DNA from 3 places in the Shigella dysenteriae genome. Region 2 is predicted to be linked to each of the others. Evidence: predicted binding sites of a transcription regulator. Region 2 holds the regulator's gene; each other region holds the start of a gene.

What was found. Region 2 encodes Fur, which represses iron uptake genes when iron is present. Its sites were predicted from a motif close to ATAATAATGAGAACNACTATCAA; they were not measured.
Region 1: a site for Fur is predicted at 3,930-3,952, ahead of fhuF (siderophore-iron reductase FhuF). Genes of this name have one in related genera too.
Region 3: a site for Fur is predicted at 6,190-6,212, ahead of zupT (zinc transporter ZupT). Genes of this name have one in related genera too.

The regions. Positions count from the first base shown of each region.
Region 1 is NZ_CP055055.1:564,369-574,258, forward strand. Features, by position in the region: gene HUZ68_RS02680 (threonine/serine exporter) at 1-262, opposite strand, end outside; gene HUZ68_RS02685 (threonine/serine exporter family protein) at 253-1,023, opposite strand; gene HUZ68_RS02690 (helix-turn-helix domain-containing protein) at 1,642-2,367, shown strand; gene bglJ (DNA-binding transcriptional activator BglJ) at 2,325-3,002, shown strand; gene fhuF (siderophore-iron reductase FhuF) at 3,040-3,828, opposite strand; gene HUZ68_RS02705 (DUF1435 domain-containing protein) at 3,969-4,205, shown strand; tRNA gene HUZ68_RS02710 (tRNA-Leu) at 4,244-4,330, opposite strand; tRNA gene HUZ68_RS02715 (tRNA-Leu) at 4,364-4,450, opposite strand; tRNA gene HUZ68_RS02720 (tRNA-Leu) at 4,479-4,565, opposite strand; gene rsmC (16S rRNA (guanine(1207)-N(2))-methyltransferase RsmC) at 4,833-5,864, opposite strand; gene holD (DNA polymerase III subunit psi) at 5,967-6,380, shown strand; gene rimI (ribosomal protein S18-alanine N-acetyltransferase) at 6,349-6,795, shown strand; gene yjjG (pyrimidine 5'-nucleotidase) at 6,810-7,487, shown strand; gene prfC (peptide chain release factor 3) at 7,578-9,167, shown strand; gene osmY (molecular chaperone OsmY) at 9,560-9,890, shown strand, end outside.
Region 2 is NZ_CP055055.1:1,454,267-1,464,156, forward strand. Features, by position in the region: gene chiP (chitoporin ChiP) at 1-1,293, shown strand, start outside; gene HUZ68_RS06800 (ChiQ/YbfN family lipoprotein) at 1,343-1,669, shown strand; gene fur (ferric iron uptake transcriptional regulator) at 1,753-2,199, opposite strand; gene uof (fur leader peptide) at 2,192-2,278, opposite strand; gene fldA (flavodoxin FldA) at 2,488-3,018, opposite strand; gene ybfE (LexA regulated protein) at 3,158-3,451, opposite strand; gene ybfF (esterase) at 3,591-4,355, opposite strand; gene seqA (replication initiation negative regulator SeqA) at 4,540-5,085, shown strand; gene pgm (phosphoglucomutase (alpha-D-glucose-1,6-bisphosphate-dependent)) at 5,111-6,751, shown strand; gene HUZ68_RS06840 (hypothetical protein) at 6,928-7,422, shown strand; gene kdpE (two-component system response regulator KdpE) at 7,534-8,211, opposite strand; gene kdpD (two-component system sensor histidine kinase KdpD) at 8,208-9,890, opposite strand, start outside.
Region 3 is NZ_CP055055.1:4,026,364-4,036,253, forward strand. Features, by position in the region: gene cpdA (3',5'-cyclic-AMP phosphodiesterase) at 1-543, opposite strand, end outside; gene HUZ68_RS19195 (DUF1249 family protein) at 568-990, opposite strand; gene nudF (ADP-ribose diphosphatase) at 991-1,620, opposite strand; gene tolC (outer membrane channel protein TolC) at 1,825-3,306, shown strand; gene HUZ68_RS19210 (DUF1190 family protein) at 3,454-4,125, shown strand; gene HUZ68_RS19215 (glutathionylspermidine synthase family protein) at 4,131-5,291, shown strand; gene ygiD (4,5-DOPA-extradiol-dioxygenase) at 5,329-6,117, opposite strand; gene zupT (zinc transporter ZupT) at 6,260-7,033, shown strand; gene yqiD (protein YqiD) at 7,091-7,261, opposite strand; gene ribB (3,4-dihydroxy-2-butanone-4-phosphate synthase) at 7,523-8,176, opposite strand; FMN riboswitch at 8,281-8,429, opposite strand; gene ubiK (ubiquinone biosynthesis accessory factor UbiK) at 8,551-8,850, shown strand; gene glgS (cell surface composition regulator GlgS) at 8,885-9,085, opposite strand; gene HUZ68_RS19250 (OB-fold-containig protein) at 9,354-9,890, shown strand, end outside.

The sequences.
Region 1 (9,890 bases), 890 kb from region 2:
ACACTTTCGGATGCGCCAGATACCAGCGCGACCATTGAATACCAATGGTGCCGACCAGCATAGAAGCCATAAAGGTTGACCACTCAATATTCAGCCCGCTGGTCATTAAGATCATTCGTGAACCATGACCAATCGCGCCAAGCAGCGCACACCAGCGTAATGCCCGAACGGGAACGTTGAACACCATCGCAAAGCCGACCGCTGGAATGGCGGCGAGGATCATATCCTGCGCCAATGCAAACAGAAACTCGATCACACCCATCCGCGTAGCCCCCAAATCGTCAGTGCCATCACCACGCCGACGCAGGTAGCCAGTGTCAGCAGACTGGCGATCGCCCAGCGTGCCAGTCCGGTATTGATGTGGCCTTTAAACATATCGGCGACGGCATTTATCAACGGAAATCCCGGCACCAGCAGCAGAACGCTGGCGGCCATCGCAATGGTGGGTGTATTGCTGAAGGTGGGAAGTTGCAAAAGCAAACCGGAAATAGTGGTGGCGGCGAAAGCGGTGAGGCAAAAGTTGATCTGTGGATGAAGATGACGTTGTGCCAGTAGCTGGCGGATATACATCGCGGCCGTACTGGCAAAGAAGGTGATGACGGCACCATCCCAGCCACCTTTATTGAGTTTACAGAAACAGGCGCAGGAAAGGCCAACCATTAAGGCTACCAGCCATCTTGGGTAACGTAATGGCTGAATTTGGCTAAATCGTTTCTCTACGCCTTTGTAATCCAGCAGATGGTGCTCCGCCAGAATCACAATGTGCTGGACTTCAGTCACCACATGCATATTAATGCCGCGATCGTGATTTTTACGTGTCGATGTCAGGCATTGCCCATCTTTAATGGTTGTCAGCACTATGGCGTTCGAAGAGATAGAACTTTCAACGCTGTCCATTCCCAGCGCCCGACCCAGTCGTGAGGAAAGCTCATCAACCAACGCGCTTTCCGCACCATGTTGCAGAAGAAATAATCCACACTGGATACAAAGCCGCGTTACGGCTCGCTGTTGCTCAGTTTGCATAACTCGCCCTTTGTCATAGACGTGCTGCGTATTGTTCAGATAATGAGAATCCATTTGTATCATGAAGCACGGTTGTTTTGCGGTAGGTTAAGATCAAAATTGCGCTGATTAATCCTGGTTATCGGGAGAAGCTCGGTGATAAAAAGCGAATTATCTCTCGCCGCAAACAAACTATCACATGAATATTATCATCATAATGAATTTATTGTTTGGCCTTTACGAATCAGGATAATAGATAACCGGGCACGTTTTTTAATGTTAACAAGTTAAAACCATCAGATTTCATTGAATAAATATTGGTTGTGTGATTTTTCATTCTGCGGGAAGGGATATCATTTAATTATAAATTAAATGAATGTGATTTCTGTTTTTCATTAAGTATTCCTAACAACTTAATGTAGATATTTTAAATGTCTCCAGGCTATTTCACCAGGTTATCATTTGATGCTAACCTTCTGACACATGCAGTGGAGTTGTTGTGCAGCAGGAGTATGCTGATATGAAAGTGAATGCTAAGGATAATTTATTCGCTTAATCTATTAATTTGCTGGAAACATTTAAGGAATGAATATCCTGAATAAACCATCATAATTTTTAGACAGTGGATGTGGAGGAAATATGTTGCCAGGATGCTGCAAAAATGGAATTGTTATCAGTAAAATACCTGTTATGCAAGCAGGGCTAAAAGAGGTCATGAGGACTCACTTCCCTGAATATGAAATAATATCCAGCGCCTCTGCGGAGGACCTTACCTTATTACAATTACGTCGTTCCGGATTAGTCATTGCTGATTTAGCCGGTGAAAGTGAAGATCCACGTTCTGTTTGTGAACATTATTATTCTTTAATCTCACAATATCGGGAAATTCACTGGGTTTTCATGGTGTCACGCTCCTGGTATTCCCAGGCAGTAGAATTGCTCATGTGCCCTACGGCGACGTTATTGTCTGATGTTGAACCCATTGAGAATCTGGTCAAGACCGTACGTTCCGGCAATACGCACGCAGAGCGTATCAGCGCCATGCTGACCTCTCCGGCAATGAATGAAACTCATGATTTTAGCTATCGCTCCGTCATTCTCACTCTTTCAGAGCGCAAGGTACTGCGGCTATTAGGTAAAGGATGGGGCATCAACCAGATAGCTTCGTTGCTTAAGAAAAGTAATAAAACTATCAGCGCCCAAAAAAACAGTGCGATGCGTCGACTGGCAATTCACAGCAACGCTGAAATGTATGCATGGATAAATAGCGCGCAGGGTGCAAGAGAACTTAACTTGCCTTCTGTTTATGGAGATGCCGCAGAATGGAACACAGCCGAATTAAGAAGAGAAATGTCGCACTCATAGAAAAATGCGTCATGAGCAGTATCGGTATTGAGAGTTTATTCAGAAAGTTTGCGGGTAACCCTTATAAGCTCCATACCTATACCAGTCAGGAGTCATTTCAGGATGCCATGTCGCGGATCTCATTTGCGGCGGTCATTTTTTCTTTTTCTGCCATGAGAAGTGAGCGCAGAGAGGGATTATCTTGCCTGACTGAACTGGCGATTAAGTTTCCGCGTACCCGGCGTTTAGTTATTGCGGATGATGATATTGAAGCTCGGCTGATTGGTTCATTGTCGCCATCACCGCTGGACGGTGTATTAAGTAAAGCGTCAACGCTGGAGATTTTTCATCAGGAACTCTTTTTGTCATTAAATGGTGTACGTCAGGCGACCGACCGACTGAACAATCAGTGGTACATTAACCAAAGCCGGACGCTAAGCCCGACGGAGAGAGAAATATTGCGCTTTATGTCGCGTGGCTACTCAATGACACAAATTGCCGAGCAGCTTAAACGCAATATCAAAACGATCCGTGCACATAAATTTAATGTGATGTCGAAACTGGGCGTCAGTTCTGATGCAGGGTTGTTGGAGGCCGCAGATATTCTGTTATGTATGCGGCATTGCGAAGCAAGTAATGTGTTGCATCCCTATTAATCCGCATGATGCCGGGTTTACTTCCCCGGCAGTGCTTTCATTTCAGCGTACAATCGCCACATTGCTGCACATCCGGTAAGCGATAACGCTGGCAGCAAGTGCGGCGCACCAGCAGGCCGTCGCGCAGTACCACGGTACGCCAGAGTGGATTATCTTCACCGTTCGTGAGCGTTTTCTCAAAAAAGAGGGCATGGCGCAGCGATTCAACCGTCGCCTCGCCGAGCAGTTGCTTCATCTCAGTGAGATACCAGTTGATCAAATAACCGGTATTACTCCAGATAAGTTTGCCGTTGATCTCTCCGGTCGCTTCTAGTGCCTGCACAACCGGAACCAGCGCCTGGCTGATTAACGTTTCCATTCGCTGCTGCGGCGAATGTGGTGTTGCGTTTTTATCTTCACACACATCGACCCAGAAACAGGCGGCACGGCCGGTTTCGTGAAACTCAACGTGGAAATGTTCCGGCGACACATCTAATGCCTTTTCCTGCGTCAGTAGCGCCAGCATTAATGGTGGCACCATCAGGCCGATATACCATTGTGCCCATAGTGAGATCAGCGGTTTGTTCTCGCGGATCATCGTTGGTTGGTTGCGATAGATATGATCGGAATAGACCGCCAGCAGAGAACTTAGCACATTCGGTGATGACCATTGCGCCAGCGTCATGGCGTTAAATGGGGCAGGTTCATCCAGGCGGATAAACTCCAGCAAATGTTCACGATGTTTTGCGATCGTCGCCCGCACGGCTTGCGCAAGCGTGGGATCCTGCGGCTGGAGATGCGTTCGCCAGATGACATCTTCATAGAGCGGTGCGGAACGATAGGCCATAATCGGGATAGTAATCTAAATGATAATGATTGTTAATCCTAGCGATAGGTTTACCCGATAGCAAGGGATTTCTCTGGCTTGCAAATGATAAAAATTATCATATGATATTGGTTATCATTATCAATGAAAGAGATGAAACCATGTTGCAACGTACGCTGGGCAGTGGCTGGGGAGTGTTGCTGCCGGGATTGCTGATTGCAGGGCTGATGTATGCGGATTTATCGCCGGATCAGTGGCGGATTGTCATTCTGATGGGATTAGTATTGACGCCGATGATGCTGTATCACAAACAGTTGCGGCATTACATTTTGCTACCATCGTGCCTGGCACTTATTGCTGGCATCATGCTGATGATAATGAATTTGAATCAGGGATGAAAAATCAAGGAAGAAACAAGAAAGGAAGTAAAGATAATTGGTGCGAGGGGGGGGACTTGAACCCCCACGTCCGTAAGGACACTAACACCTGAAGCTAGCGCGTCTACCAATTCCGCCACCTTCGCACAGTCATCTTACTTTTTTGATATCGCCTCGTTTGGTGCGAGGGGGGGGACTTGAACCCCCACGTCCGTAAGAACACTAACACCTGAAGCTAGCGCGTCTACCAATTCCGCCACCTTCGCCCAGTGCGAGCAATATCAACGTGGTTTTTGGTGCGAGGGGGGGGACTTGAACCCCCACGTCCGTAAGGACACTAACACCTGAAGCTAGCGCGTCTACCAATTCCGCCACCTTCGCATACCATCAATTCTTAAAAAGAATTGCTACCACGGAGGCGCATTCTAGTGGTTTTCAGCTTTTCGTCAATAGTTAATTATCGACAGAGGTGTAATTGCTGGAAAAATGTCCATCAGGAAACTAGCGTGCAGGTTTGGTAGGCATGCGGGGGCAGATGCCAGATGCGACGCTGGCGCGTCTTATCTGGCCTACGAAGGGCTAACGTGCAGGTTTTGTAGGTCGGATAAGGCGTTCACGCCGCATCCGACACGGTATTCGGCGAGATAATTAACCTTTCTTCGCCTGGCGGGTCATAATGGCGCGATACACCTTGAAGCGCCCGGTTTGCGCGATAACTTCATGGAAGCCAAATGTCTCATCCAGCACGTCCGGGTAAGGCAGGAAGGCGTTCGCTACAATTCGCAGCTCGCCGCCACTATTAAGATGACGCACCGCGCCGCGAATCAGCGTTTGCGCCGCATCCAGGCTGGTTTGCATCCCATCGTGGAACGGCGGGTTGGAGATGATCATATCAAAACGACCTTTCACCTCGGAAAAGACGTTGCTGGCAAAGACTTCACCTTCAACACCGTTGGCCGCAAGTGTTGCGCGGCTGGCTTCTACCGCCGGGGCAGAGACATCGCACAAGGTGAGACGAATTTTCGGCGAATGGCGCGCAAAGGCAACTGAAAGTACACCCGCGCCACAGCCGACATCCAGCACTTTACCTTTCATGTGCGGAGTTAACGTCGAGAGCAGCAACTGGCTACCGACATCCAGACCGTCGCGGCTAAACACGCCAGGCAGCGTTTTGACCGTCAGGCCATCGACGCTGTATTCGCCCCAGAATTTATCGGCATCAAATACCGGCTGTTTTTCCAGACGACCAAAATAGAGGCCACAGCGACGAGCGCTGTCGACTTTATTCAACGGCGCATAATCTGCCAGCATCTGCTCGGCGCTGCGCACGCCGCTGCGGTTCTCGCCAACAACAAAAATATCCGTCCCCACCGGAAGCAGAGAAAGTAAATTCATCAACTGGAACTGGGCTTCCGGTTTGTTCTTCGGCCAGTAGTAAATCAGCGTATCGCAATCTGCGACGTCATCCGCCGTGGCGACCAGACTAAAACGGGCGTTATCCCCCATCTGGCGGCTTAACACCTGCCAGTGGTGGAATTGCTGGGTATGAGCACGGCTGGCCGCGGTATCTAAACGCGCGGGCAGGTCATCCTGTAAGTCTCCGGCAAACAGAATACGGCTTTGTTCGAAATCATCACTGTGACGCAGCAAGACTTCACTTGCCGGGGTAAATGCAGACATGGAATGCTCCTCAATTGATACTGGCGGCGATTATAGCCATATGTTGGCGCGGTATCGACGAATTTGCTATATTTGCGCCCCTGACAACAGGAGCGATTCGCTATGACATCCCGACGAGACTGGCAGTTACAGCAACTGGGCATTACCCAGTGGTCGCTGCGTCGCCCTGGCGCGTTGCAGGGGGAGATTGCCATTGCGATCCCGGCACACGTCCGTCTGGTGATGGTGGCAAACGATCTTCCCGCCCTGACTGATCCTTTAGTGAGCGATGTTCTGCGTGCATTAACCGTCAGCCCCGACCAGGTGCTGCAACTGACGCCAGAAAAAATCGCGATGCTGCCGCAAGGCAGTCGCTGCAACAGCTGGCGGTTGGGTACTGACGAACCGCTATCACTGGAAGGCGCTCAGGTGGCATCACCGGCGCTCACCGAATTACGGGCAAACCCAACGGCACGCGCCGCGTTATGGCAACAAATTTGCACATATGAACACGATTTCTTCCCTCGAAACGACTGATTTACCAGCGGCTTACCACATTGAACAACGCGCCCACGCCTTTCCGTGGAGTGAAAAAACCTTTGCCAGCAACCAGGGCGAGCGTTATCTCAACTTTCAGTTAACGCAAAACGGCAAAATGGCGGCGTTTGCGATTACGCAAGTGGTGCTGGATGAAGCTACATTGTTCAATATTGCGGTCGATCCTGACTATCAGCGTCAGGGATTGGGAAGGGCGCTGCTGGAACATCTGATCGACGAACTGGAAAAACGCGGCGTGGCGACGCTCTGGCTGGAAGTCCGTGCCTCAAACGCTGCCGCCATTGCCCTGTACGAAAGTTTAGGCTTTAACGAGGCGACGATTCGCCGCAATTACTACCCCACCACGGACGGTCGCGAAGACGCCATCATCATGGCGTTGCCAATCAGTATGTAAGACAAGGTGGAATAATGAAGTGGGACTGGATTTTCTTTGATGCCGATGAAACGCTGTTTACCTTTGACTCATTCACCGGCCTGCAGCGGATGTTTCTTGATTACAGCGTCACCTTTACCGCTGAAGATTTTCAGGACTATCAGGCCGTTAACAAGCCACTGTGGGTGGATTATCAAAACGGCGCGATCACTTCATTACAGCTTCAGCACGGGCGGTTTGAGAGCTGGGCCGAACGGCTGAACGTCGAGCCGGGTAAACTCAACGAAGCCTTTATTAATGCGATGGCGGAAATCTGTACGCCGCTGCCGGGCGCGGTTTCTCTGCTTAACGCCATTCGTGGCAACGCCAAAATCGGCATCATCACCAACGGTTTTAGCGCCTTGCAGCAAGTGCGTCTGGAACGGACGGGCCTGCGTGATTACTTCGATTTGCTGGTGATTTCCGAAGAAGTTGGCGTTGCTAAACCGAATAAGAAAATTTTCGATTATGCGCTGGAACAGGCGGGCAATCCTGACCGTTCACGCGTGCTGATGGTTGGCGACACTGCCGAGTCCGATATTCTCGGTGGCATCAACGCCGGGCTTGCGACCTGCTGGCTGAATGCACACCATCGCGAGCAACCAGAAGGCATCGCGCCCACCTGGACCGTTTCTTCGTTGCACGAACTGGAGCAGCTCCTGTGTAAACACTGATTGCCTCCCCCCCGTTGATGGGTAAAATAGCCGCAATTTTTCGTTTTCAACAAGCGCGGCGCGATGCCGCTTACTCAAGAAGAAAGAATTATGACGTTGTCTCCTTATTTGCAAGAGGTGGCGAAGCGCCGCACTTTTGCCATTATTTCTCACCCGGACGCCGGTAAAACTACCATCACCGAGAAGGTGCTGCTGTTCGGACAGGCCATTCAGACCGCCGGTACAGTAAAAGGCCGTGGTTCCAACCAGCACGCTAAGTCGGACTGGATGGAGATGGAAAAGCAGCGTGGGATCTCCATTACTACGTCTGTGATGCAGTTTCCGTATCACGATTGCCTGGTTAACCTGCTCGACACCCCGGGGCACGAAGACTTCTCGGAAGATACCTATCGTACCCTGACGGCGGTGGACTGCTGCCTGATGGTTATCGACGCCGCAAAAGGTGTTGAAGATCGTACCCGTAAGCTGATGGAAGTTACCCGTCTGCGCGACACGCCGATCCTCACCTTTATGAACAAACTTGACCGTGATATCCGCGACCCGATGGAACTGCTCGATGAAGTTGAGAACGAGCTGAAAATTGGCTGCGCACCGATCACCTGGCCAATTGGCTGCGGCAAGCTGTTTAAAGGCGTTTACCACCTTTATAAAGATGAAACCTATCTCTATCAGAGCGGTAAAGGGCACACCATTCAGGAAGTCCGTATTGTTAAAGGGCTGAATAACCCGGATCTCGATGCTGCGGTTGGTGAAGATCTGGCACAGCAGCTGCGTGACGAACTGGAACTGGTGAAAGGCGCGTCTAACGAGTTCGACAAAGAATTATTCCTTGCGGGCGAAATCACCCCGGTATTCTTCGGTACTGCGCTGGGTAACTTCGGCGTCGATCATATGTTGGATGGCCTGGTGGAGTGGGCACCTGCGCCGATGCCGCGTCAGACTGATACCCGTACCGTAGAAGCGAGCGAAGACAAATTTACCGGCTTCGTATTTAAAATTCAGGCCAACATGGACCCGAAACACCGCGACCGCGTGGCGTTTATGCGCGTGGTATCCGGTAAATATGAAAAAGGCATGAAGCTGCGCCAGGTGCGCACCGCGAAAGATGTGGTGATCTCCGACGCGCTGACCTTTATGGCGGGCGACCGTTCGCACGTTGAAGAAGCGTATCCGGGCGATATCCTCGGCCTGCACAACCACGGCACCATTCAGATCGGCGACACCTTTACCCAGGGTGAGATGATGAAGTTCACCGGTATTCCGAACTTCGCACCAGAACTGTTTCGTCGTATCCGCCTGAAAGATCCGCTGAAGCAAAAACAGCTGCTCAAAGGGCTGGTACAGCTTTCCGAAGAGGGCGCGGTGCAGGTGTTCCGTCCGATCTCCAACAACGACCTGATCGTTGGTGCAGTTGGTGTGCTGCAGTTTGATGTGGTGGTATCGCGCCTGAAGAGCGAATACAACGTTGAAGCAGTGTATGAATCAGTCAACGTTGCCACCGCCCGGTGGGTAGAATGTGCGGACGCGAAGAAATTCGAAGAGTTCAAGCGTAAGAACGAAAGCCAACTGGCGCTTGATGGCGGCGATAACCTCGCTTACATCGCTACCAGCATGGTCAATCTGCGCCTGGCGCAGGAACGTTATCCGGACGTTCAGTTCCACCAGACCCGCGAGCATTAATTCTTGCCTCCAGGGCGCGGTAGCCGCTGCGCCCTGTCAATTTCCCTTCCTTATTAGCCGCTTACGGAATGTTCTTAAAACATTCACTTTTGCTTATGTTTTCGCTGATATCCCGAGCGGTTTCAAAATTGTGATCTATATTTAACAAAGTAATGACATTTCTGACGGCGTTAAATACCGTTCAATGCGTAGATATCAGTATCTAAAGCCGTCGATTGTCATTCTACCGATATTAATAACTGATTCAGAGGCTGTAATGGTCGTTATTCATCACTCATCGCTTTTGTGATGGCGACCATTGACTTCTGTAGAGGGTGAAGTCTCTCCCTATTCAGCAATGCAACCTCGTGTTGCCAGGCTCAAATTACGAGCAAACATACAGGAATAAATCGATGACTATGACAAGACTGAAGATTTCGAAAACTCTGCTGGCTGTAATGTTGACCTCTGCCGTCGCGACCGGCTCTGCCTACGCGGAAAACAACGCGCAGACTACCAATGAAAGCGCAGGGCAAAAAGTCGATAGCTCTATGAATAAAGTCGGTAATTTCATGGATGACAGCGCCATCACCGCGAAAGTGAAGGCGGCGCTGGTGGATCATGACAACATCAAGAGCACCGATATCTCTGTCAAAACCGATCAAAAAGTCGTGACCCTGAGCGGTTTCGTTGAAAGTCAGGCCCAGGCCGAAGAGGCAGTGAAAGTGGCGAAAGGCGTTGAAG
Region 2 (9,890 bases):
TCAACCTTAACCGGCGGTATCTATTACTGGCAGCGTGAACGCGACCGTAAAGATGTTACCGACGGCGACAAATACAAAACCAACCTTTCTCACTCCACCTGGAATGCCAACCTCGATTTTCAGTCCGGTTATGCTGCTGATATGTTCGGCCTTGATATTGCTGCGTTTACGGCGATTGAAATGGCGGAAAACGGCGACAGCTCTCACCCGAACGAAATCGCGTTTTCAAAAAGTAATAAAGCCTATGACGAAGACTGGTCCGGCGACAAAAGCGGTATAAGCCTGTATAAAGCTGCGGCCAAATTTAAATACGGTCCGGTTTGGGCGAGGGCAGGTTATATTCAGCCAACCGGTCAGACGCTGTTAGCGCCTCACTGGAGCTTTATGCCGGGTACTTATCAGGGTGCGGAAGCCGGAGCGAATTTTGATTACGGCGATGCTGGTGCGTTGAGTTTCTCCTACATGTGGACCAACGAATACAAAGCACCGTGGCATCTGGAAATGGATGAGTTTTATCAGAACGATAAAACCACCAAAGTTGATTATCTGCACTCCCTTGGTGCGAAATACGACTTCAAAAATAACTTCGTACTGGAAGCGGCATTTGGTCAGGCGGAAGGGTATATCGATCAATACTTTGCCAAAGCCAGCTACAAATTTGATATCGCCGGTAGCCCGTTAACCACCAGCTACCAGTTCTACGGTACGCGCGATAAAGTTGACGATCGCAGCGTCAACGATCTTTATGACGACACCGCCTGGCTGCAAGCGTTGACCTTTGGTTACCGGGCGGCTGACGTAGTGGATTTGCGCCTCGAAGGCACCTGGGTTAAGGCTGAAGGTCAGCAGGGATACTTCCTGCAACGTATGACTCCAACCTACGCTTCCTCCAACGGCCGCCTGGATATCTGGTGGGATAACCGTTCCGACTTCAACGCTAACGGGGAAAAAGCGGTCTTCTTCGGTGCGATGTATGACCTGAAAAACTGGAATCTTCCAGGCTTCGCCATCGGCGCTTCCTACGTTTACGCATGGGATGCAAAACCTGCGACCTGGCAGAGCAATCCGGATGCGTACTACGACAAGAACCGGACTATTGAAGAATCTACATACAGCCTGGATGCGGTCTACACCATTCAGGATGGCCGCGCCAAGGGCACGATGTTCAAATTGCACTTCACCGAATACGACAACCACTCCGACATCCCAAGCTGGGGCGGTGGTTACGGCAACATCTTCCAGGATGAGCGTGACGTGAAATTTATGGTAATCGCACCATTCACCATCTTCTGATGCCCGACGTGGCAGGTTTTGTGCCTGCCGCACATTTGAGGAATTTGCTATGAAAAAACTGATTCTCATCGCCATGATGGCATCGGGGCTGGTGGCTTGTGCGCAATCAACCGCGCCACAGGAAGACAGCCGTCTGAAAGAGGCATACAGCGCCTGTATCAACACCGCACAAGGTTCGCCAGAAAAAATTGAAGCCTGCCAGAGCGTGTTAAACGTGCTGAAGAAAGAGAAACAACATCAGCAGTTTGCCGACCAGGAAAGTGTACGCGTACTGGATTATCAGCAGTGTCTGCGTGCAACGCAAACCGGAAATGATCAGGCGGTGAAAGCCGATTGTGATAAGGTCTGGCAGGAAATTCGCAGTAATAACAAATAAGTGAGAGCTGTAACTCTCGCTTTTCTTATTTCCCTTGCATAAAAAAGCCAACCTACAGGTTGGCTTTTCTCGTTCAGACTGGCTTATTTGCCTTCGTGCGCGTGCTCATCTTCGCGGCAATCGCCTTCGGCACAGTGACCGTAAAGATAGAGACTGTGGTTAGTCAGGCGAATGCCATGTTTTGCGGCAATTTCACGCTGACGCGCTTCGATGGAATCATCACTAAATTCGATAACCTTGCCGCAGTCGAGGCAGATCAGGTGATCGTGGTGATGTTGCTGTGTCAGTTCAAATACGGATTTACCGCCTTCAAAATTGTGGCGGGTGACGATACCAGCGTCGTCAAACTGGTTCAGTACGCGATATACCGTAGCCAGACCAATTTCTTCACCCATATCGATCAGACGTTTGTATAAATCTTCCGCACTGACGTGATGGTTGTCCGGCTCCTGAAGGACTTCCAGGATTTTTAAACGAGGAAGCGTTACTTTCAGGCCAGCTTTCTTTAGGGCGGTATTGTTATCAGTCATGCGGAATCTGTCCTGTTACTAAGCGGTTCACTTCATTAGAAGAAGTGACAGAATTTGCTCTTGAGATAATGCGTATCATTATAGAATTGCCACGCCTAAATGAAAACCACAAGTCCCTGGCAAATATTGTTAATAAAAACGTGGCACAGCTTACATTTACAACGGCAAGGCCACTTGAACACCGGGACATTGTACAGGTACAACAGCAAAAGTTACAAATTTGTAGCAATTATTTTGATTGGCATTATCTATTAATACGGCGTAGACATGAGTCTACGCCGCATCACATCAGGCATTGAGAATTTCGTCGAGATGCAACTCTTCAGAAATCTGTTTAACCCATTTTTCTACACGTTCAGCGGTCAGTTCCGGCTGACGGTCTTCGTCGATAGCCAGACCGACAAAGTGGTCGTCATCTGCCAGACCTTTTGATGCTTCGAAATGATAGCCCGCAGTTGGCCAGTGACCAACGATGGTTGCACCGCGCGGTTCAATGATGTCGCGGATGGTGCCCAATGCGTCGCAGAAATATTCGGCGTAATCTTCCTGGTCACCACAACCAAACAGCGCAACCAGTTTGCCATTGAAATCAATCTCTTCGAGAGTCGGGAAGAAGTCATCCCAGTCACACTGCGCTTCGCCGTAATACCAGGTTGGGATGCCCAGCAGCAGAATGTCATAAGCTTCCAGATCTTCTTTGCTGCTTTTTGCAATGTCATGGACATCGGCAACGTCTTTACCAAGCTGTTTTTGAATCATTTTTGCGATATTTTCGGTATTACCGGTGTCGCTGCCGAAAAAGATGCCAGTGATAGCCATGAGTGAAATAACCTCTTGAAACTTATTGAAATGGGGGTGGAAAATTGCCCACGGATAAAGGCAATCATAGCAGAACAGGCAGTCTTGCGGAATCAGCAAACGAGCAGGACTGCACACTGTGCTACATGAAAGTGGAAATTTAAACGATGCCCTGACTACGCAGCGCCGCCAGTTGCTGCATTAACATCTCTTCGATCAGTTCGCTACGGCTCATATTGCGCGATTCCGCCAGCTCGTTCAGCGCCTCGACAGCTTCCGCGTTCAGCTTCAGTTCGACACGCTTAAGGCCACGTACTTTGTCGCGTTTTAGTTGGTTGCGTTTATTAATACGCAGCTGTTCATCGCGCGAAAGCGGATTAGTTTTCGGTCGTCCCGGTCGACGCTCGTGCGCGAACAGATCTAATGTCGTACGGTCCGTTTGTTCTTTGGCCATGATCTTGGTGACTTCGGGGGAAACAATCAGCCAGGCCTCTGCCCGGATGGATAGCGCGCCATAATACATCAGCGCGATGAGTCACGCCAACGCCCACGCGCGGAAAGCGACGCGGACGCTGGGTTTTTAATCAGTTGCGTTAATCATTGAGATAGCGACGGATAGCGCGTAATACCGCATCCGGTTTTTCAGCATGGACCCAGTGACCCGCGCCTGCAATCACATGCGCCCGTGCCTGTGGAAATTGTGCCAGTAAATCATCACGGTACTGCTCGCTAACATACGGAGAATTACCACCAGGGATAAACAGGGCAGGGTGATCCCATGCCGGGATTTTCTCCCAACCCACAATATGCGGATACTGATCCCACAATACCGGCACGTTAAAGCGCCACTCCCCGTCAACAAAAGATTTCAACAGAAACTGAATCACCCCTTCTTCATTAAGATGCTGGCGCATTATTGCTGCTGCTTGCTGGCGAGTTTGTGCGTCCGATTCACTGACCGCGTTGATGGCCGCGAAAATCTCATCATGCCGGCGAACGTGATAGTCGACCGGCGCGATGTCAATCGCCACCAGTTTATCGATGCGATCGGGAGCCAGTGCAGTAAGTGCCATTACCGCTTTACCGCCCATGGAGTGACCGATAAATGTTGCTTTGTCGATCTGCTGTGCATCCAGAGTATCAACAAGATCCTGCGCCATCGCCGGGTAATTCATTACCGGATCTCTCGGTGAAAGACCGTGGTTACGCATATCAACCTGGATGATATTGTGATCGTTTACCAGATCGCGAGCCAGTACGCCAAGGTTGTCGAGGCTGCCAAACAGACCATGGACAAGAACGATGGGAGAATTATTGTGCTGGTTTTGTGCAGTTTGCGCGCGGATATTCAATTTCATGGCAAAGTTCTTTTTTTCGCGTTGTCGGGTTAGGGTATTATGTTGACCATTGTGCCACAGGGCTGCAACAAATAAGGTTTATTCCGAGTTTTTCTGCAAGCCAGGCTTGACGCTATCCGCTGCCGGGATTTATTCATATACTCCTGGCGACTTGTATTCAGCTAAGACACTGCACTGGATTAAGATGAAAACGATTGAAGTTGATGATGAACTCTACAGCTATATTGCCAGCCACACTAAGCATATCGGCGAGAGCGCATCCGACATTTTACGGCGTATGTTGAAATTTTCCGCCGCATCACAGCCTGCTGCTCCGGTGACGAAAGAGGTTCGCGTTGCGTCACCTGCTATCGTCGAAGCGAAGCCGGTCAAAACGATTAAAGACAAGGTTCGCGCAATGCGTGAACTTCTGCTTTCGGATGAATACGCAGAGCAAAAGCGAGCGGTCAATCGCTTTATGCTGCTGTTGTCTACACTATATTCTCTTGACGCCCAGGCGTTTGCCGAAGCAACGGAATCGTTGCACGGTCGTACGCGCGTTTACTTTGCGGCAGATGAACAAACGCTGCTGAAAAATGGTAATCAGACCAAGCCGAAACATGTGCCAGGCACGCCGTATTGGGTGATCACCAACACCAACACCGGCCGTAAATGCAGCATGATCGAACACATCATGCAGTCGATGCAATTCCCGGCGGAATTGATTGAGAAGGTTTGCGGAACTATCTAAAACGTTGCAGACAAAGGACAAAGCAATGGCAATCCACAATCGTGCAGGCCAACCTGCACAACAGAGTGATTTGATTAACGTCGCCCAACTGACGGCGCAATATTATGTACTGAAACCAGAAGCAGGGAATGCGGAGCACGCGGTGAAATTCGGTACTTCCGGTCACCGTGGCAGTGCAGCGCGCCACAGCTTTAACGAGCCGCACATTCTGGCGATCGCTCAGGCAATTGCTGAAGAACGTGCGAAAAACGGCATCACTGGCCCTTGCTATGTGGGTAAAGATACTCACGCCCTGTCCGAACCTGCATTTATTTCCGTTCTGGAAGTGCTGGCAGCGAACGGCGTAGATGTTATTGTGCAGGAAAACAATGGCTTCACCCCGACGCCTGCCGTTTCCAATGCCATCCTGGTTCACAATAAAAAAGGTGGCCCGCTGGCAGACGGTATCGTGATTACACCGTCCCATAACCCGCCGGAAGATGGTGGTATCAAGTACAATCCGCCAAATGGTGGCCCGGCAGATACCAACGTCACTAAAGTGGTGGAAGATCGTGCCAACGCACTGCTGGCCGATGGCCTGAAAGGCGTGAAGCGTATCTCCCTCGACGAAGCGATGGCATCCGGTCATGTGAAAGAGCAGGATCTGGTGCAGCCGTTCGTGGAAGGGCTGGCCGATATCGTTGATATGGCGGCGATTCAGAAAGCGGGCCTGACGCTTGGCGTTGATCCGCTGGGCGGTTCCGGTATCGAATACTGGAAGCGTATTGGCGAGTATTACAACCTCAACCTGACTATCGTTAACGATCAGGTCGATCAAACCTTCCGCTTTATGCACCTTGATAAAGACGGTGCGATCCGTATGGACTGCTCCTCTGAGTGTGCAATGGCAGGCCTGCTGGCACTGCGTGATAAGTTCGATCTGGCGTTTGCTAACGACCCGGATTATGACCGTCACGGTATTGTCACTCCGGCAGGTTTGATGAATCCGAACCACTACCTGGCGGTGGCGATCAACTACCTGTTCCAGCATCGTCCGCAGTGGAGCAAAGATGTTGCTGTCGGTAAAACGCTGGTTTCTTCTGCGATGATCGACCGTGTGGTCAATGACTTGGGCCGCAAGCTGGTAGAAGTCCCGGTAGGTTTCAAATGGTTTGTTGATGGTCTGTTCGACGGCAGCTTCGGCTTTGGCGGCGAAGAGAGCGCAGGGGCTTCCTTCCTGCGTTTCGACGGCACGCCGTGGTCCACCGACAAAGACGGCATCATCATGTGTCTGCTCGCGGCAGAAATCACCGCTGTCACCGGTAAGAACCCGCAGGAACACTACAACGAACTGGCAAAACGCTTTGGTGCGCCGAGCTACAACCGTTTGCAGGCAGCTGCGACTTCCGCACAAAAAGCGGCGCTGTCTAAGCTGTCTCCGGAAATGGTGAGCGCCAGCACCCTGGCAGGTGACCCGATCACCGCGCGCCTGACTGCTGCTCCGGGCAACGGTGCTTCTATTGGCGGTCTGAAAGTGATGACTGACAACGGCTGGTTCGCCGCGCGTCCGTCAGGCACGGAAGACGCATATAAGATCTACTGCGAAAGCTTCCTCGGTGAAGAACATCGCAAGCAGATTGAGAAAGAAGCGGTTGAGATTGTTAGCGAAGTTCTGAAAAACGCGTAAATACATTAAATAAGAAAAAGGGCGGTCGGAAGATCGCCCTTTTTTATGTATGACTGCCTGATGGTGCAATATATTGAATTTGTATGATTTCGTAGGCCGGATAAGGCGTTTACGCCGCATCCGGCAAAAACAACGCGCACTTTGCCAACAAACTGAATAGCTCAAGGGAATTCAAAATGAAGACCAAAAGGAGTCTGGTCGTAAGAGTGGCATTCATTGCCGCCACATTACTGTTGACTGCATGCGCCCAACCTGAACAATCATCATTAGCTGGCGACTGGTTACCGACGCATGTGGATAAAAAGCAGGTATTAGAAGGTAGCGCTGTTTTAAAAATTGCGCCTTCCCGGTGTAAGACAAATTGCCATGGCGATAACCTACCTGATAATACCCGGCGCTGGCAGGTGTCAGATGAGGACGAAAAAGCGGTGATTTATCTTCACGATATGTCAGCACAAGAAAAGGCCGGTTTAAATCCCGGCTGGCAATGCTACACCTCATTTTTTATGCTGGCTTGCCAGGGGAAGCCCGGCACCCGACCGGCTGTTGATGAGAATTATGTCAGCAAAAGCGGATTTTTTGTCTCGATGTTACATATCGGGATTATTGAATTGCGACGCTGTCAGTCAGAAAATTGCCAGCAAGAATTGAAAGCGATAAATACGCATTAAACATTTCGCGATGAGTGCCATGCCTGATGCGACGCTGACGCGTCTTATCATGCCTACGGGACGATGTGTAGGTCGGATAAGGCGCTCACGCCGCATCCGGCAATTCAGCCCCTAAAGCATAAACCGATAACCAATCCCAGTTTCAGTAATAAAATGGCGAGGCCGGGCCGGGTCTTGCTCCAGTTTTTGTCGCAGATGTCCCATATAAATACGCAAATAATGACTGTGTTCGACCGCGTTTGGTCCCCATACCTGGTTAAGGAGCTGGCGCTGGGTGAGCACTTTTCCGGCATTGTTGAGCAGCACCGCCAGCAGGCGGAATTCAATCGGGGTGAGATGCACCTCTTCCTCACCCCGGTGAATCACGCGGGCGGCTAAATCGACGGTAACATCGGAAAATTTCACTACCGGATCGGGCGCGGCAGTGGCTGAATGGCGGCGTAATGCGACGCGCAGACGGGCCTGCAATTCGCCAATGCCAAACGGCTTACTCAGATAATCATCCGCTCCGGCATCCAGCGCGGCGATTTTGTCGCTCTCTTCGCTGCGTGCGGAAAGCACTATCACCGGCACCGCGCTCCACTGTCGCAGGTCGCGGATAAACTCAATCCCATCACCATCGGGCAGGCCGAGATCGAGAATAATCAAATCTGGCTTACGGGTTGCCGCTTCCAGCAAGCCGCGTTGCAGCGTTTCGGCCTCAAAGACGCGCATCCCGTCGCCCTCCAGCGCCGTGCGCAGAAAGCGACGAATAGCCTGTTCATCTTCAACAATCAGAACGTTTGTCACATATCCTCATGAAATTCTTCAAGTTCAGGAGCGGTTTGCTGGGGAAGTGTAACACGAAAACAGGCACCACCTTCCGGTCGGTTGAACGCGGTAATGGTGCCGCCGTGTACATCCACAATCGCCCGACAAATTGCCAGCCCAAGCCCTACACCCGGGACTGCCGACTCTTTATTCCCACGAGCAAACTTATCAAAAATCGACTGCTCCTGGCCTTGCGGAAGTCCGGGGCCGTTATCCCAGACATCCAGTTGTAGATTTTCGCCCTCAACGTGGGCATCGATACCAATTTCGGCCTGCGCACCTGCATATTTCACCGCGTTCTCCAGCAGATTAATCAGCACCCGTTCAAAGAGTGGCCCGTCAACGTGGATTAAGGTCAGCGGTTCTGGCAGAGAAAGATTGATGGGCGACGATAAACCCGGTTCCAGCATTTGCAGCGCACTACCGACCACTTCTTCCAGCGTTAACCACTCTTTCTTCAAATTAAAACCGCCGGACTGAATTCGCGCCATATCCAGTAGATTATTCACCAGCCGGGTAGTGTTCAGCACATGCTGACGGATCTCGCTGGCCTGGCGGGCGTGAGGCGATCCTTCGCTTGCCAGATCAAGCGTTAAGATTTCAGCCTGACCGAACAGCACCGTGAGCGGAGTGCGTAAATCGTGCGAAAGCGCCGCCAGCAGAGCGTTGCGGATCTGTTCACGTTCGCTTGCCATCCGCGCCTGTTCTTCGCTGGCGGTCAGTGTCAGCCGCTCAAGGGCATTGGCGACTAACAGCGTAAACGTCTCCAGCAGGCGCTGCTGTTCCGGGATCATCAACTGGCGCAGATTCCCCGGTTCCACCACCACCAGCCCGTAAGTTTTCTCACCGCTTTTTAACGGCAAAATCTGGTATGGCACGCCGGGTAACGTGTCGGTGCCCGCACCCGCAGGCAGGCCTTTATCAAAACTCCACTGCGCGATGGCATCGTCCCACGGCGTCATTCCTTGCGGATGCGTTAACGGCTGCAATTTACCGTTGTCATCGGGTAACAATACCTGGCTGCGGGCATGAAACGTGGAGGCAATAAATTGTTCGCTGGTGGCGGCGATGTCCTGCGGACTGCGGCCCACCGCCAGAGCTTTCGACATTTCATATAAGTGCCGTGTGCGTTGTTCGCGGTAACGGGCTACCCGCGCCTGATAACGCACGCCAGCAGTAAGGTTCCCGATCACCAGCCCGACGGTTAACATCACCGCGAAGGTCAGCAGGTATTGCACATCAGAGACGGCGAGCGTGCCGCGTGGGGCGATAAAAAAGAGATCGAAACTCACCACATTAATGACGGTAGCAACCACCGAAGGCCAGCGTCCATAAAATAGCGCCACCACCACCACGCCAAGTAGATACAGCATCACCAGGTTGGCGGCATCAAACGCCATCAGCCACTGCATGGCAATTAAGGTGATAACGGCGCATAACGCGGCGGCAACCACGCATCCCTGAATCTGTACCCGCCACTTGTCTTTAAAAGAGCGGCTATCCGGCGCGTTGTTAATCGTGCGGGCGGGTGGTTCATCAAGCGCGACCAGCACCTGATCGAGATCGGGGGCGATGCGCGCCAGTCGGTCAGCAAACGTTTCCCGACGCCACCAGCGGCGCGAGGCTGGGCGACCGAGAATAATCTTGCCGAGATTATG
Region 3 (9,890 bases), 2.5 Mb from region 2:
ACGCAGGCTGTGTTGATCAAGCCAACTACAACCCGCAGGTAGCGGATGATGATGCAGCAGCAGCAACGTATGGCGCTCTGGCGCATCAGCCAATTTACGTTCCAGCCACTCAAGCTGAAACTCGCTTAGCTCACCGTGCGGCACGCCAAACACCTGGCTATCCAGCAACAGGATTTGCCATTGCTCACCAATAAATACCCGCTTCGCCGGGGAGATACCCGCATCCTGTAACGCGCTGTACATCGCGGGCTGGAAATCGTGGTTGCCCGGCAGCCAGACGCAGGGCGCACGAAAACTTGCGATGCCTTCAGCGAAATGCTGATAGGCCGCAGAGGATTGATCCTGCGCTAAATCACCTGTCGCGACAATCAGGTCGAATTCGTGCTGGTGTGGACGAATCGCCTCCAGCACCGCCTGGTAGCTTTCCCAGGTGTTTACCCCTAACAGGGCTTCGTGCTTTTGTGCAAACAGGTGAGTATCGGTAATTTGTAAAATCCTGACTCTGGCCTCACCAGCCAGAGGAAGGGTTAACAGGCTTTCCAAATGGTGTCCTTAGGTTTCACGACGCTAATAAACCGGAATCGCCATCGCTCCATGTGCTAAACAGTATCGCAACCAGTCCGCTAAAAACTGATTAATTTGATGCTTTTCGTCGCGTTGATGCAACTTTTTATTAGGATAATCATACCGCGCTTTGAAGCGAAAAATCTGCTGGCTTGAACACACTTCAGCCACCATCGCGTCATGATACAGACGCACCGTCATTGACGGAAGGCTCCAGTAACTGATCGCGGGCGCAGTCTGTTCTATTGTCACCAGGGTAGTGTATCGGGTCGATTCCACAATCGTCAGCCGATATTGTGCGTTTGCCACCTGATAGCTTACAGTTTCGCCGGGTGCGTCATTGCGCGGTAACAAACGGCGCAATTGTGAAAAGTTCATCTCGCACAGGCGCATCATTTCAGGAAAGTCAGGTGTGTAACGCTTCATTTATGCCCACTCATTTTTTAACGCTTGATGATGCAGCTGCAGCCATTGCAAAGCGATGACCGACGCTGCGTTGTCGATTTTCCCCTCTTCTACCCACTGGTATGCCTGTTCCCGGCTTACCACATGAACGCGAATATCTTCGTTTTCATCAGCCAGACCGTGAATACCGCTTGCGGTCGTGGCGTCCACTTCGCCCACCATAATTGACGAACGCTCACTGGTGCCCCCCGGGCTTGCCAGGAAACTTAACACCGGTTTGGTCCGTTTGACTATCAGCCCCGCCTCTTCAATCGCTTCGCGACGGGCAACATCTTCCACACTTTCACCCTCTTCAATCATTCCGGCAACCATCTCCAGTAGCCAAGGGGTTTCGCTAGTGTCGTATGCGGCAATTCGAATCTGCTCAATCAGCACAACTTCATCACGCACTGGGTCAAAGGGTAGCAAGACTGCGGCGTGACCGCGCTCAAAAATTTCCCGCCGTACCTCATGACTCATTTGCCCGTTGAATAGACGATGACGAAATCTATAAAGATCTAATGAAAAAAAGCCGCGATAAAGTGTTTCTCGTGCAATAATTTCTACATCGTTTTTGCCAAATGTAACGGGCAGGTTGTCTGGCTTAAGCATTGTTAATGTCCTGGCACTAATAGTGAATTAAATGTGAATTTCAGCGACGTTTGACTGCCGTTTGAGCAGTCATGTGTTAAATTGAGGCACATTAACGCCCTATGGCACGTAACGCCAACCTTTTGCGGTAGCGGCTTCTGCTAGAATCCGCAATAATTTTACAGTTTGATCGCGCTAAATACTGCTTCACCACAAGGAATGCAAATGAAGAAATTGCTCCCCATTCTTATCGGCCTGAGCCTTTCTGGGTTCAGTTCGTTGAGCCAGGCCGAGAACCTGATGCAAGTTTATCAGCAAGCACGCCTTAGTAACCCGGAATTGCGTAAGTCTGCCGCCGATCGTGATGCTGCCTTTGAAAAAATTAATGAAGCGCGCAGTCCATTACTGCCACAGCTAGGTTTAGGTGCAGATTACACCTATAGCAACGGCTACCGCGACGCGAACGGCATCAACTCTAACGCGACCAGTGCGTCCCTGCAGTTAACTCAATCCATTTTTGATATGTCGAAATGGCGTGCGTTAACGCTGCAGGAAAAAGCAGCAGGGATTCAGGACGTCACATATCAGACCGATCAGCAAACCTTGATCCTCAACACCGCGACCGCTTATTTCAACGTGTTGAATGCTATTGACGTTCTTTCCTATACACAGGCACAAAAAGAAGCGATCTACCGTCAATTAGATCAAACCACCCAACGTTTTAACGTGGGCCTGGTAGCGATCACCGACGTGCAGAACGCCCGCGCGCAGTACGATACCGTGCTGGCGAACGAAGTGACCGCACGTAATAACCTTGATAACGCGGTAGAGCAGCTGCGCCAGATCACCGGTAACTACTATCCGGAACTGGCGGCGCTGAATGTCGAAAACTTTAAAACCGACAAACCACAGCCGGTTAACGCGCTGCTGAAAGAAGCCGAAAAACGCAACCTGTCGCTGTTACAGGCACGCTTGAGCCAGGACCTGGCGCGCGAGCAAATTCGCCAGGCGCAGGATGGTCACTTACCGACTCTGGATTTAACGGCTTCTACCGGGATTTCTGACACCTCTTATAGCGGTTCGAAAACCCGTGGTGCCGCTGGTACCCAGTATGACGATAGCAATATGGGCCAGAACAAAGTTGGCCTGAGCTTCTCGCTGCCGATTTATCAGGGCGGAATGGTTAACTCGCAGGTGAAACAGGCCCAGTACAACTTTGTTGGTGCCAGCGAGCAACTGGAAAGCGCGCATCGTAGCGTCGTGCAAACCGTACGTTCCTCCTTCAACAACATTAATGCTTCTATCAGTAGCATTAACGCCTACAAACAAGCCGTAGTTTCCGCTCAAAGCTCATTAGACGCGATGGAAGCGGGCTACTCGGTCGGTACGCGTACCATTGTTGATGTGTTGGATGCGACCACCACGCTGTACAACGCCAAGCAAGAGCTGGCGAATGCGCGTTATAACTACCTGATTAATCAGCTGAATATTAAGTCAGCCCTGGGTACGTTGAACGAGCAGGATCTGCTGGCACTGAACAATGCGCTGAGCAAACCGGTTTCCACTAATCCGGAAAACGTTGCCCCGCAAACGCCGGAACAGAATGCTATTGCTGATGGTTATGCGCCTGATAGCCCGGCACCCGTCGTTCAGCAAACATCCGCACGCACTACCACCAGTAACGGTCATAACCCTTTCCGTAACTGATGACGACGACGGGGCTTCGGCCCCGTCTGAACGTAAGGCAACGTAAAGATACGGGTTATCTGCCGCATTCTTCCCCCTTCTCGCTTCAATTTCGACCAGCCATCCTCTATTCTGATGGGTATTTACCACAGGTCCCGGAAGACAAAAATGAAACGGACAAAATCCATACGCCACGCATCGTTCCGCAAAAACTGGAGCGCACGCCATCTGACACCAGTCGCTCTCGCGGTTGCCACTGTTTTTATGCTGGCTGGCTGTGAAAAGAGTGATGAAACAGTGTCTCTCTATCAAAATGCTGACGACTGTTCAGCTGCAAACCCAGGCAAAAGCGCCGAATGTACCACCGCGTACAACAATGCGCTGAAAGAAGCCGAACGTACTGCGCCGAAATACGCCACCCGTGAAGACTGTGTTGCTGAATTTGGTGAAGGTCAGTGCCAGCAAGCACCAGCCCAGGCTGGCATGGCACCAGAAAACCAGGCGCAGGCTCAGCAATCCAGCGGGAGTTTCTGGATGCCGCTGATGGCCGGTTACATGATGGGTCGTCTGATGGGCGGCGGTGCGGGATTTGCACAGCAGCCGCTGTTCTCCTCGAAAAACCCAGCCAGTCCGGCTTACGGTAAATATACCGACGCGACGGGTAAAAACTATGGCGCAGCCCAGCCAGGCCGCACCATGACCGTACCGAAGACGGCAATGGCACCAAAACCGGCGACCACCACTACCGTTACCCGTGGCGGTTTTGGTGAATCTGTTGCCAAACAAAGCACTATGCAGCGTAGCGCAACCGGTACCTCTTCTCGTTCAATGGGTGGCTGATACCGATGGAAAGAGTCAGTATTACCGAGCGCCCGGACTGGCGTGAGAAAGCCCACGAATACGGTTTCAATTTTCACACCATGTACGGCGAGCCGTACTGGTGTGAAGATGCTTACTACAAGTTGACCCTCGCCCAGGTTGAAAAGCTGGAAGAAGTCACCGCCGAACTGCACCAGATGTGCCTGAAAGTGGTGGAAAAAGTGATCGCCAGCGATGAGCTGATGACCAAATTCCGCATACCAAAACACACCTGGAGTTTTGTGCGCCAGTCATGGCTGACGCACCAGCCATCGCTTTATTCGCGTCTTGATCTGGCGTGGGATGGCACTGGCGAACCTAAACTGCTGGAAAATAACGCCGATACGCCAACGTCACTATACGAGGCGGCGTTCTTTCAGTGGATCTGGCTGGAAGATCAGCTTAACGCCGGTAACTTGCCGGAGGGCAGCGACCAGTTTAACAGTCTGCAAGAAAAACTGATCGATCGCTTCGTTGAGCTGCGTGAACAGTATGGCTTCCAGTTGCTGCATCTCACCTGCTGTCGCGACACGGTGGAAGATCGCGGAACCATTCAGTATTTGCAGGACTGCGCGACGGAAGCTGAAATCGCTACCGAGTTCCTCTACATTGACGATATCGGGTTAGGTGAAAAAGGTCAGTTCACGGATTTACAGGATCAGGTAATTTCCAACCTGTTCAAGCTGTATCCGTGGGAATTTATGTTGCGTGAGATGTTTTCCACCAAGCTGGAGGATGCAGGCGTACGCTGGCTGGAACCGGCGTGGAAGAGCATTATCTCCAACAAGGCACTTCTACCGCTACTGTGGGAGATGTTCCCGAATCATCCGAACCTGCTGCCCGCTTATTTTGCGGAAGATGATCATCCGCAAATGGAAAAATATGTGGTTAAACCGATCTTCTCCCGTGAAGGCGCAAACGTGTCGATCATTGAGAACGGCAAAACCATTGAAGCAGCGGAAGGTCCGTATGGCGAAGAAGGGATGATTGTTCAGCAATTCCACCCGTTACCGAAATTCGGCGACAGCTATATGCTGATTGGTAGCTGGCTGGTGAACGATCAACCCGCCGGAATTGGCATTCGTGAAGACCGTGCATTGATCACCCAGGATATGTCTCGGTTTTATCCACATATTTTTGTTGAGTAATCAATGATGCCGGATGGCATTCGCCATCCGGTAATTGTTAACCTATCTGCACCGACAGCATACTTAAACTGCCCATTTCTATCCCATCGACCGGAATGGTAATTGGCTCCTGCCCATCCCACGCACCTAAGACATACAGCAACGGCAGATAGTGCTCTGGCGTTGGGTTCGATAACGCGCCACCTTCATGGTCGAGATAATTCACCAGAGGATGCTGCTCTACCGGCCCTTGCCACGTCAGATTCGCTTTCACATACTCATTAAACGACGTCGCCCACGGATACGGTGAACTATCACCGTGCCACTTCACTGTGCGCAGGTTATGCACCACGTTACCGCTGGCGACCAACATTATTCCTTCATCTCGCAGCGCCGCGAGTTTGCGCCCCATTTCGAAATGCCAGGCGGCAGGTTTGCTACTGTCGATACTCAACTGCACCATCGGGATATCGGCGTCAGGATACATCTTAATCAGCACGCCCCAGGAACCGTGGTCAAAGCCCCAGGCTTCTTTATCCAGCGTCACCGGGACCGGCGCTAACAGCTCAACCAGACGCTGTGCCAGCGCAGGCGAACCCGGAGCAGGATAATGCGTATCGTACAGCGCCTGCGGGAAGCCACCAAAGTCATGAATCGTGGGCGGCGTCTCCATCGCGGTCACTCCTGTTCCACGGGTAAACCAGTGAGCCGAAACCACCACAATCGCTTGCGGGCGTGGCAATGTCATCCCCAACTTCTGCCAGCTGCGGGTATACAAATTATCTTCCAGCACGTTCATCGGACTACCGTGACCTAAAAACAATGCTGGCATACGTGTTGAAGACATGATGATATCCTTAACTAAAGGTGTCATTTTGATATCCTCACAATACGCTTGTTCGGCGGAGTAAGAACCCGGATAACAATGATGATGATCATCAGTTATTTTGACGATCTGCCTGAAGGTGAAGATTTATAAGGAGTTGTCGATGTCAGTACCTCTCATTCTGACCATACTGGCGGGGGCAGCCACGTTTATTGGCGCGTTTCTCGGCGTTCTCGGGCAAAAACCCTCGAACCGCTTACTGGCGTTTTCGCTAGGATTTGCGGCGGGGATCATGTTGCTCATCTCATTAATGGAAATGCTTCCTGCCGCACTAGCAGCTGAAGGAATGTCGCCTGTGTTGGGTTATGGAATGTTTATCTTCGGTCTGCTTGGCTATTTTGGCCTGGACCGCATGTTGCCACATGCGCATCCGCAGGATTTAATGCAAAAATCGGTGCAGCCGTTGCCAAAATCGATCAAGCGCACAGCCATTCTGCTCACTCTCGGCATCAGTCTGCATAACTTCCCGGAAGGGATTGCCACCTTTGTCACGGCGAGCAGCAACCTGGAGCTGGGATTTGGCATCGCACTGGCCGTCGCGTTGCACAATATTCCTGAAGGTCTGGCGGTTGCAGGCCCGGTTTATGCAGCAACGGGTTCTAAACGCACGGCGATTCTGTGGGCGGGGATTTCTGGACTGGCAGAAATTCTTGGTGGTGTGCTGGCGTGGTTAATCCTCGGTAGCATGATTTCCCCGGTGGTCATGGCAGCAATCATGGCGGCGGTCGCAGGAATTATGGTGGCGCTCTCGGTTGATGAATTAATGCCGCTCGCCAAAGAGATTGACCCTAATAATAACCCCAGCTATGGCGTACTATGTGGAATGTCAGTGATGGGATTCAGTTTGGTGCTGCTACAAACGGCGGGAATTGGTTAAAAGCAACATCAGAAGTTGTCCAGCGCAGGGACAACTTCTGCTAGCTTCACTAAAGCCTTATTCTACCTTTTCGGCTGTCTCTTCTCTCGTACTGTTTAAGTATTTGTTCCGCGCTTCAAGCAGTGCGTCTCTGTCCTGGCGAAACGCCCGACAATAACGTTTCAAATGCAGGAAATAACCCACCACAACCAGAGCAATCAATACAATCCAGTACCAGGCGATAAACATCCTTTTACCCTTAATATTTAACAATACTAAACATTTAGCGCATAAATTTCACATATCCTTTTTCGGATATATTCATATGGTCGCATAATAACGGAACAATTATATGATTTTGATCATAATGAAAAAGAATGCCTGATATTAATGAAATTTTCTCATAGAAAGAGAAGCGGAATTAACATCTTGCATAGCAGGGAAAAATAAAAACCGAAGCCTGCTACAACTTCGGTTTCTTGATTAAGGCAGTAATTTAAGCAGCGGTTTTCAGCTGGCTTTACGCTCATGTGCCTGACGGTATGCCACCAGGTCTTCAATAGTCACGAGCGCCATATTGTGTTTATTGGCAAACTCAATACACTCTGGTGCACGCGCCATCGTGCCATCGTCATTAGTCAGCTCACACAGCACACCAGCCGGTTTAAAGCCTGCCAGCGTCATCAGATCAATAGTCGCTTCAGTATGACCGCCACGCGTCAGTACTCCACCTGCCTGCGCGCGAAGTGGGAAAACGTGGCCCGGGCGATTCAGATCAGAAGGTTTTGCGCCATCGGCAATCGCTGCGCGAACGGTCGTAATACGGTCAGCGGCAGAAACACCGGTAGTCACACCTTCAGCCGCTTCAATGGTCACGGTAAAACCGGTGCCATAGGCGCTGGTGTTATTTTCTACCATCATTGGCAGATCGAGTTGTTTACGGCGATCTTCAGTAATGCACAGGCAAACAATACCGCTACCGTGGCGAATGGTCAGCGCCATCTGCTCAACAGTCATGGTTTCTGCCGGGAAGATCATATCACCTTCGTTTTCACGGTCTTCATCATCAAGCACCATTACACCGCGTCCTTCACGCAGCGCAGCCAGTGCATTTTCAACACGTTCGAAAGGCGTACCAAAAGAGGAAAGTAGCGTCTGATTCATGGTAAAAAAAACCTCACTAAAATTATGGTTACCAGAATCAGGGCAGTCTTAGGAGTGGCGGCATATAGCCAAAATAACGTGAGCGGGTCCATGCCCGACAGAATCGTTACTCTCTCCCATCCGGACTCTAACCGTCGGCCCCGGAATTACACCGGATCTGCTGTCCTTTGAGTTCGCACCCAAAGCGCTCGCGGGCTTTCAACTGAGTTGATTTACCGCCGGTGGGGAATTTCGCCCCGCCCTGAGAATAAGCGGATTCACTATAACGCTAATGATTAGCGGCAGCAACGCATAGCTTCACATAATTCTGGTTTATGACTTACCCTTATCGCACTACAATGGCACTCAACACCTATCAGTACAGGGAAACTACAATGATTGACCCGAAAAAAATTGAGCAAATCGCTCGCCAGGTTCACGAATCAATGCCTAAAGGAATCAGGGAGTTCGGGGAAGATGTGGAGAAAAAAATCCGCCAAACCCTACAAGCGCAGCTGACGCGTCTCGATCTGGTAAGCCGCGAAGAATTCGACGTTCAGACGCAAGTCCTGTTGCGGACTCGTGAAAAACTGGCGTTACTGGAGCAGCGCATCAGTGAACTGGAAGCGCGCAATAATTCGGTAGCAGATCTTCAATCTCCTCCGGCTATCCCGCCTATTGATAAAGCAGAATAAAGCAACACAAAAACGGGCCAGACGGCCCGTAATATCAGTGTTCTAATTCAAGTTCTCTGGTTTGCATCATCTGTTGGCAATACCAGGCATAACGTGCGCAAAACCAGGTTCTATGTTCTTCATCCATGTTACCAGTAACGGCCAGAATATCGACCGGGCGACCTTCTGCGTGCATTCTGGCAAAACTACGCGCCAGGAAATCGAAATTATTTAAAGAATTAAGACTATGATCCATAAGCACATCCTCCGGTTATCGCATACCTTTTAAGGCCATATGCTTTTTCTGATTTCAGTATTCCCCAATCAGTGTAGTGCCTTTAAACATAACGTGCGTAAATATATTGTCCCCGATCACACTTTTTAGTGAAAAATAAAAAACCATATTAAAAGACTTTCTCTTCCAGAACTTCTCTAACATGTGTTATTATTAACAAAGACAAATGTAAGCAAGGAAACTATCCCAAAGTAAATATTGCGTCACTAAATGGACATTGGAGTGACATATGATTTTATTCGCCGACTATAACACCCCTTATCTTTTCGCTATTTCCTTTGTACTGTTGATCGGCCTTTTAGAAATTTTAGCGCTTATCTGCGGTCACATGCTCTCCGGTGCTCTTGATGCACATCTTGACCATTATGATTCCATAACCACAGGTCATATTAGCCAGGCACTTCATTATCTCAATATCGGAAGATTGCCAGCTCTCGTCGTTCTCTGCTTGCTGGCTGGTTTTTTTGGTCTTATTGGCATCCTGTTGCAGCATGCCTGCATCATGGTCTGGCAATCACCACTGTCGAACCTGTTCGTGGTTCCTGTCAGTTTACTGTTTACGATTATTGCGGTGCATTATACCGGTAAAATAGTTGCCCCCTGGATTCCACGCGACCATAGTTCAGCTATTACAGAAGAAGAATATATTGGTAGCATGGCATTAATTACCGGTCATCAAGCCACTTCAGGTAATCCCTGCGAAGGAAAACTCACCGATCAATTTGGCCAAATACATTATTTACTACTGGAGCCTGAAGAAGGAAAA